2 regions of the Rubrivivax gelatinosus IL144 genome follow, and region 1 is predicted to be linked to the other one. Evidence: riboswitches for the same ligand, from Rfam matches in the RefSeq annotation. Region 1 holds a riboswitch; the other holds the start of a gene.
What was found. A riboswitch is a leader RNA that binds a small molecule or an ion and turns the genes downstream of it on or off. The one in region 1 is predicted to bind S-adenosylhomocysteine.
Positions count from the first base shown of each region.

Region 2: linked by a shared signal. The riboswitch ahead of ahcY (adenosylhomocysteinase) and the one ahead of metH (methionine synthase) in region 1 are both predicted to bind S-adenosylhomocysteine.

Region 1 covers NC_017075.1:264,142-268,444, forward strand. Annotated here, with positions in the region: gene RGE_RS01235 (YifB family Mg chelatase-like AAA ATPase) at 1-3, shown strand, start outside; gene metH (methionine synthase) at 8-2,731, opposite strand; S-adenosyl-L-homocysteine riboswitch at 2,750-2,839, opposite strand; gene RGE_RS01245 (glucokinase) at 2,852-4,303, opposite strand, start outside.
Region 2 covers NC_017075.1:525,543-529,845, forward strand. Annotated here, with positions in the region: gene RGE_RS02455 (OmpW/AlkL family protein) at 1-232, opposite strand, end outside; gene metF (methylenetetrahydrofolate reductase [NAD(P)H]) at 378-1,220, opposite strand; gene ahcY (adenosylhomocysteinase) at 1,327-2,763, opposite strand; S-adenosyl-L-homocysteine riboswitch at 2,847-2,927, opposite strand; gene ppk2 (polyphosphate kinase 2) at 2,988-4,151, opposite strand; gene RGE_RS02475 (HAD-IIB family hydrolase) at 4,182-4,303, shown strand, end outside.

The DNA of each region.
Region 1 (4,303 bases):
TGAAGCCTCAGCGGCGCTGCGTCGCCAGCCGGCGCTCGGCGTCTTCCCGGCTGATGCCCTCGCGCGCGGCGAAGTCGGCGACCTGGTCGTCGCCGACCGGGCCGACGTTGAAGTAGCAGGCTTCCGGGTGCGCGAGATAGAAGCCGCTGACGCTGGCTGCCGGCGTCATCGCCAGGTTCTCGGTCAGGCCCATGCCGATCTCCGTGGCCTTCAAGAGCTCGAACATCGCGCGCTTGGGGCCGTGGTCGGGGCAGGCCGGGTAACCCGGCGCCGGGCGGATGCCTCGGTAGCGTTCGCCGATCAGCTCGTCGACGGCCAGCGCCTCGTCGGCGGCGTAGCCCCAGAGTTCGGTGCGCACGCGCTGGTGCAGGCGCTCGGCGAAGGCTTCGGCCAGGCGGTCGGCCAGGGCCTTGACCATGATGGACGAGTAGTCGTCGTGGGCTTCGGCGAAACGCTGCGCGCGTTCGTCACAGCCCAGGCCGGCGGTGACGGCGAACATCCCGATCCAGTCGGGTTTGACCCCGCGCGGCGCGACGAAGTCGGCGAGGCTGCGGTTGGGCCGCGGCACGCCGTCGATCACCGGGCGCTCGCCCTGCTGGCGCAGCGGCGTCCAGCGCATCGCGACCTGGCTGCGGCTGTCGTCGGTGTAGACCTCGATCGTGTCCTCGTCCACCGTGTTGGCCGGCAGCAGCGCGACGACGCCGTTGGCCTGCAGCCAGCGGCCTTCGACCAGGCGCTCCAGCATGCGCTGGCCGTCGGCGAAGACGCGGCGTGCGGCCTCGCCGACGATCTCGTCGTCGAGGATCGCCGGGTAGGGGCCGGCGAGGTCCCAGGTCTGGAAGAACGGGCCCCAGTCGATGAAGCGCGCGAGCTCCGCCAGGTCGTAGTGGCGGAACAGGCGCCGGCCGGGCGCACGCGGCGCCGGCGGCTCGTAGGCCGCCCAGTCGGGGCGGGCGCGGTTGGCGCGCGCGGCGGCCAGCGTCACCAGCGGCGTCGCCTTCTTGCTGGCATGCAGCCGGCGCACGTGCTCGTAGTCGGCGCGCAGCTCGGCGAGGTAGGCCGCCTGGCGCTCCTCGGACAGCAGGTCCGAGCAGACGCCGACGCTGCGCGAGGCGTCGGGCACGTAGATCACCGGGCCGTCGTAGTGCGGCGCGATCTTCACCGCGGTGTGCACGCGGCTGCAGGTGGCGCCGCCGATCAAGAGCGGCGTGCCGCGCTCGCGGAACCATGCGTCGCGCTGCATCTCGGCGGCGACGTGCTGCATCTCCTCCAGGCTGGGCGTGATGAGGCCCGACAGGCCGACGATGTCGGCGCCTTCGACACGCGCCTTCTCGAGGATGTCCTGGCACGGGACCATCACGCCCATGTTGACGACCTCGAAGTTGTTGCACTGCAGGACGACGGTGACGATGTTCTTGCCGATGTCGTGCACGTCGCCCTTGACGGTGGCGATGATCACCTTGCCCTTGGGTTTGACGTCGCCGCCGGCGTCCTGCAGCGCCAGCTTCTCGGCCTCGATGTAAGGCAGCAGCTGGGCCACCGCCTGCTTCATCACGCGCGCGCTCTTGACCACCTGCGGCAGGAACATCTTGCCCTGGCCGAAGAGGTCGCCGACGGTGTTCATGCCGGCCATCAGCGGGCCTTCGATGACGTGCAGCGGGCGCCCGCCCTTGGCGCGCACCGTCTGCCAGGCCTCTTCGGTGTCGGCGGCGATGAACTCGGTGATGCCGTGCACCAGCGCGTGCGCCAGGCGTTCCTCCACCGTGCCGGCGCGCCAGGCCAGGCGCGCCGAGTCGTCGCGCGCCGCGCCCTTGGCGCGTTCGGCGATCTCGATCAGGCGCTCGGCGGCGTCGGCGCGGCGGTTCAGCACCACGTCCTCGACACGCTCGCGCAGCTCGGCGTCCAGGTCGTCGTAGACGCCGACCATGCCGGCGTTGACGATGCCCATGTCCAGGCCGGCCTTGATCGCGTGATAGAGGAAGACGGTGTGGATCGCCTCGCGCACCGGGTCGTTGCCGCGGAAGCTGAACGAGACGTTGCTGATGCCTCCCGAGACCTTGGCGCCGGGCAGGTTCTGCTTGATCCAGCGCGTCGCCTCGATGAAGTCGACGGCGTAGTTGGCGTGCTCCTCGATGCCGGTGGCGATCGCGAAGACGTTGGGGTCGAAGACGATGTCCTCGGGCGGGAAACCGACCTCGTCGACGAGGATGCGGTAGGCGCGCGCGCAGATCTCGGTCTTGCGCCGGTAGGTGTCGGCCTGGCCCTGCTCGTCGAAGGCCATGACGACGGCCGCGGCGCCGTAGCGGCGCACCAGCTTCGCCTGGCGCTTGAACTCGGCCTCGCCCTCCTTCAGCGAGATCGAGTTGACGATGCCCTTGCCCTGCAGGCACTTGAGCCCGGTCTCGATGACGCTCCACTTGGAGCTGTCGACCATCACCGGCACGCGCGCGATCTCGGGCTCGGTGGCCAGCAGCTTCAGGAAACGGTCCATCGCCGCGGCCGAGTCGAGCATCGCCTCGTCCATGTTGACGTCGATGACCTGGGCGCCGTTCTCGACCTGCTGGCGCGCGACCGACAGCGCGTCCTCGAAGCGGCCCTCGAGGATCATGCGGGCGAAGGCGCGCGAGCCGGTGACGTTGGTGCGCTCGCCGATGTTGACGAACAGCGTTCCGTCGCCGATCGAGACGGGTTCGAGGCCCGACAGGCGCATCGCGGGCAGGGCAGCGGTCATCGTGTCACTCCAGGGGGAATGGGACGAGCGCCGTTGCTGCGGCCGCGACCGGTGCCGCGGCTCGCCCCGAGCCTGGTGGCCGACGCCATCGCAACGCTCCTCGGGGCAGGGTCCGCGATTTTATCGGCTGTGCGCGGTCAGATGCGCCAGCGGGCCGGCGGTGCTGATGCCGGGGCCGGCACGGCGCGCGCCCGGCGGCGGCGACTCCAGCGGCGCCTCGTCGAAGCCGACGATCTCCTCGCGCGGCAGTTCGGCCACGCGCTCGGCGCCGCGGCGCATCGCCACGCCGACGGCCAGGATGTCGATGACCAGCAGGTGCAGGATGCGGCTGATCATCGGCACGTGCGTCGACGGGTCCTCGAGGTGGTCGACGATGATCGCGACGTCGGCCTTCTTGGCCAGCGGCGACTGGCTGGCGGTGATCGCCAGCACCGGCGTGCCGCGCTCGTGGGCCTTGTCGGCGACCGCGAGCAGGTCCTCGACCTGGCCGCTGCTGCTGATGATGACGGCGACGTCGGTCGGCCGCATCACGTTGGCCGTCAGCACCTGCAGCCGGTGTTCGGTGACCGCCATCGACGGCACGCCGAAACGCAGGAACTTCAGCTGCGCGTCGTCGGCGACGACGCCGTAGTGGCCGACGGCGAAGAACTCCACCCGATCGGCCGCGGTCAGCAGGTCGATCGCGCGGTCGATCGCGTCGCGGTTGAGCTGGTCGCGCACCTGCAGGATCGCCGAGGCGGTGTTGCCCAGCACCTTGACGCCCAGCTCGAGCATCGTGTCCTCGCCTGTGACCTGGGTGTGCGAGACCGGGATCGTGCCGGTCAGGCTGGAGGCCAGGCGCAGCTTGAAGTCGGACAGGCCCTCGCAGCCCAGCGAGCGGCAGAAGCGGATGACCGTCGGCTGGCTGACCGCGGCGGCACGCGCGATCTCGGCGATCGGGTCCGACAGCGTCGGCCGCGGGTGGGCGAGCACGTGGTCGGCGACGCGGCGCTCGGCCGGCGAGAGCTTGTTGCGCACGCGTCGGATCAGGCCGAGCACGGCGGTGTCCTGCTGCGCGTCCATGCGCCGCAGCTGCTCGGCGAGGATCGCCGAGGCGCCGGCGAAGGTCGCGTTATCGGCGTTGACGACGAAGGTCGGAATCGTGCGCACGTAGTCGCTGAAGCGGCCCTTGTCCTCGAAGCGGGCGCGAAACGGCGAGCGGTCGAAGTACTCGCCCAGGCGCGGCACGATGGCGCCGCCGATGTAGATGCCGCCGAAGGCGCCCAGCGTCACCGCCAGGTTGCCGGCGGCGGTGCCGAGGATCGAGCAGAAGGCCTCGACGGCCTGCAGGCACAGCGCGTCGCCGCCGTCGATCGCGCGGCGCGTGATCTCGGTGGCCGGCAGCGGCTCGCCGCCGCGGCCCTCGGAGACCGCGCGGTAGATCAGCTCCAGGCCGGGGCCCGAGAGCAGGCGCTCGAACGAGACGTGCTCGTGCTGGCGTGCGGCGTAGCGCAGGATCGCGATCTCGCGCTCGTCGCGCGGCGCGAAGCTGGCGTGGCCGCCTTCGGTGCCGAGCGCGACGTAACCGTCGCC
Region 2 (4,303 bases), 260 kb from region 1:
GGATCAGCTCGGTGGCCAGGTTCGGCGTCCAGAAGTAGGTGATGTCGACTTCCGGGAAGGTCTTGTTGTTGACGCTCAGGTCGAGGCCGGTGCTGTCCTTGTTGGCGGAGTCGAGGTACAGCGCGCGGGCACGGACGATCCACGAGCCGGTGTCGTCAGCCTGGGCCTGGGCCATCGGGGCGGCCAGACCGGCCATCATGGCGACGAGCGCGAGCGCGGTGCGCTTGAACATGGAGAGACTCCTCTTCTCTTGATGTGAACTAGGCCACATGGCCGAGATCAATTTGGCGCGCATCAATTTCACTCATATTTGCGTTAACGCAAATTCGAGACCGCTAACGCCCCAGGCTGTCCCGGGTTGTTGCTCTTGACCGACGTCAGTCCGCTTGAGCCAAGCCCAGTTTGCGGCAGATCTCCAGCGACAAGGCCGACTGGTTCAGCGTGTAGAAGTGGAGCGCCGGGGCGCCGCCGGCGATCAGCCGTTCACACAGCCGCGTGACGACCTCGACGCCGAAGGCGCGCACCGACGCGGCGTCGTCCATGAAGCCTTCCATCTTCAGCGCCACCCAGCGCGGGATCTCGATGCCATCGCGTGCGGCGAACTGGGCGATGCGCGCGTAGTTGTGGATCGGCATGATCCCCGGGACGATGGGCACGCGCACGCCGAGCTTGTGCACTTCGTCGACGAAGTGGAAATAGGCGTCGGGGTTGAAGAAGAACTGCGTGATCGCCGAGTTGGCGCCGGCGCGCACCTTGTGCGCGAAGTGCTCGAGGTCGCGGCGCGCGTAACGCTGCTGCGGGTGGTATTCGGGGTAGGCCGCGACTTCGATGAACCAGTCGTCGCCTTGGGTGCGGCGGATGAACTCGACGAGTTCGCTGGCGTAGCGGAACTCGCCGGCGGTGGCGGTGCCGCTGGGCAGGTCGCCGCGCAGCGCGACGATGCGGCGGATGCCCTGCTGGCGGTAGGTGGCCAGGATCTCGGCGATGTTGGCCTCGGTGCTGCCGACGCAGGACAGGTGCGGCGCGGCCTCGTGGCCCATCGCGGCGATGGCCTTGACGGTTTCCAGCGTGCGCTCGCGCGTCGTGCCGCCGGCGCCGTAGGTGACGCTGAAGAACTCGGGTTTCACCGCCGCCAGATCCTGGACGACGGTGCGCAGCTTGTCCGCGCCGACGGGCGTGTTCGGCGGGAAGAACTCGAAGCTGACGGGCGTGGTGCTCATGGGCGAACTCGCAGGCGGTCAGGAGAAAAGCGGGCCGTGGCGGAACAGCGGCCCGTCAAGCAACCGCCGCGGCCCGGCTCAGCCGGGCCGCTGGCGGTGCCGGGGCTCAGTACCGGTAGGTGTCCGGCTTGTACGGGCCCTGCTTGGGCACGCCGATGTAGGCCGCCTGCTCCTCGGTCAGCTCGGTCAGCTCGGCGTTGAGCGTCTTCAGCTGCAGGCGCGCGACCTTCTCGTCCAGGTGCTTGGGCAGCACGTAGACCTTGCCGGCCTCGTAGTAGTCGCTGTGCGTGAACAGCTCGATCTGGGCGATCGTCTGGTTCGCGAACGAGCTCGACATCACGTAGCTCGGGTGGCCGGTGGCGCAGCCCAGGTTCACCAGGCGGCCCTTGGCCAGCAGGATGATGCGCTTGCCGTCCGGGAAGATGACGTGGTCGACCTGCGGCTTGATCTCTTCCCACTGGCACTTGGCTTCGAGCGACGCGACGTCGATTTCGTTGTCGAAGTGGCCGATGTTGCAGACGATCGCGTTGTGCTTCATCTTCGCCATGTGGTCGAAGGTGATGACGCTCTTGTTGCCGGTGGCGGTGACGAAGATGTCGGCCTTGTCGGCGGCCCAGTCCATCGTCACGACTCGGTAGCCTTCCATCGCCGCCTGCAGCGCGTTGATCGGGTCGATCTCGGTCACCCAGACCTGCGCCGACAGCGCGCGCAGCGCCTGCGCGCTGCCCTTGCCGACGTCACCGTAGCCGGCGACGACGGCGATCTTGCCGGCGACCATCACGTCGGTGGCGCGCTTGATCCCGTCGACCAGCGACTCGCGGCAGCCGTAGAGGTTGTCGAACTTGCTCTTCGTGACCGAGTCGTTGACGTTGATCGCTCGGAACAGCAGCGTGCCCTTGGCGGACATCTCGTTCAAGCGGTGCACGCCGGTCGTCGTCTCTTCGGTGACGCCGATGATCTCGGCGCTCTTGCGGCTGTACCAGGTCGGGTCGACGGCGAGCTTGGCCTTGATCGCGGCGAACAGGCAGGTCTCTTCCTCGCTCGTCGGCTTGTCCAGCAGCGACAGGTCCTTCTCGGCGCGTTTGCCCAGGTGCATCAGCAGCGTCGCGTCGCCGCCGTCGTCGAGGATCATGTTCGGGCCTTCGCCCTCGCTGCCGGCCGGGCCGAACTCGAAGATGCGGTGGGTGTAGTCCCAGTAGTCGGTCAGGTTCTCGCCCTTGTAGGCGAAGACCGGCGTGCCGCGCTCGACCAGCGCCGCGGCGGCGTGGTCCTGGGTCGAGAAGATGTTGCACGAGGCCCAGCGCACTTCGGCGCCCAGCGCCTGCAGCGTCTCGACGAGCACCGCGGTCTGGATGGTCATGTGCAGGCTGCCGGCGATGCGTGCGCCCTTGAGCGGCTGGCTCTGGGCGTACTCGCTGCGGATGGCCATCAGCGCGGGCATCTCGCATTCGGCGATGTTGAGTTCCTTGCGGCCCCAGGCGGCGAGTGCCAGGTCGGCGATCGCGTAGTCGGGGTGGTGCTGTGCTTTCAGGACGGCAGTCATCACGAGGCTCCAGTTCGGTTGGAACCCGCGCGGCCGGCGTCAGGGAGGAAAAGCGCATCGCCCACCACCCACGACGACAGTCGTGCGGGTGAGCGCGGTTGCAAGGGGGTGTGGTTTTCCGAGCCTGGCCTCAAGCGGGTGAGGTTGCAACGCTCCTCGGAAAAGGTGGGCGATTGTAGCCACGGGCCGGCCGCGCGCGATACCGCGCCGGCCCGCGCCAAGGCTCAGGACTCGCTGGCGCGCGTGAACTCTTCCGCGCTGAAGCTGGCGATCGCCGCGCGCCCGACGAGCAGCGTGTCGACCGTGCCCAGCGTGCCCAGGTCCTTGTTGGAATACGGCAGCCGGTGCAGCAGGTAGCGCATCGCGTTCAGACGCGCGCGCTTCTTGCAATCCGACTTGATGACGATCCACGGCGCGTCCGAGGTGTCGGTGTGCAGGAACATCGACTCCTTGGCGCGCGTGTAGTCGTCCCACTTGTCCAGCGAGGCGACGTCGATCGGCGACAGCTTCCACTGCTTGAGCGGGTGGGCGCGGCGCTCCTTGAAGCGGCGGCGCTGCTCGTCGCGGCTGACCGAGAACCAGAACTTGAACAGGTGCACGCCGCTGCGCACGAGATGGCGCTCGAACTCGGGCGCCTGGCGCATGAACTCGTCGTACTCGCCGTCCGAGCAGAAGCCCATCACGCGCTCGACGCCGGCGCGGTTGTACCAGCTGCGGTCGAAGAGCACGATCTCGCCGCGCGTCGGCAGGTGCTGGATGTAGCGCTGGAAGTACCACTGGCCGCGTTCGACGTCGCTGGGTTTCTCCAGCGCCACGACGCGCGCGCCGCGCGGGTTCAGGTGCTCCATGAAACGTTTGATCGTGCCGCCCTTGCCGGCGGCGTCGCGGCCCTCGAACAAGATGACGACACGCTGGCCGGTCTCCTTGACCCAGGCCTGCAGCTTCAGCAGCTCGACCTGCAGCCGGTACTTCTGGCGCTCGTAGCTGCGCCGCGACATCAGGTTCTTGTACGGGTAGCCGCCGTCGCGCCAGCCGGGGCGCAGCTCGAGGTCGGGGTCCACGCCTTCGGTGACGGCGGTCTCGCGCGTGAACAGCAGCCGGCGCAGGGCCTTGGCTTCGTCGGGCGACGAGCCGGCGATCAGCGCCTGCAGCTGGCGCAGCCATTCGCCGTCGGGGCCGGCGTCGCCGTTGGCGTGCGCGCTCAGCACGTCCTTCAGCGCCATCGCGGTGACGGTCTGGTGGCGCTCGGCGGCGCGCTGCACGACGCTGGTCTCGATGGCCGGCGCCGACAGCGTCGGCGCGGTGTCGCCGCTGGCGACGGCGCGCGGGCGCCGGGGGCGTCGCGCAGGCTTGGAGGGCAGGGGGCTTGCGGCAGAATCCTGGGCCATGAGACGTGCTCGCGACGTTTCGACCTGCCCATGATCGACCGTCCAGCCGAGCTGTCAATTATCTTGAGTCAAGCCGTCGACCTCGTTCCCGCCGCACTTCACGGCAGCCTGGGTCTCTTCACCGACATCGACGACACGCTGACCGCCGAGGG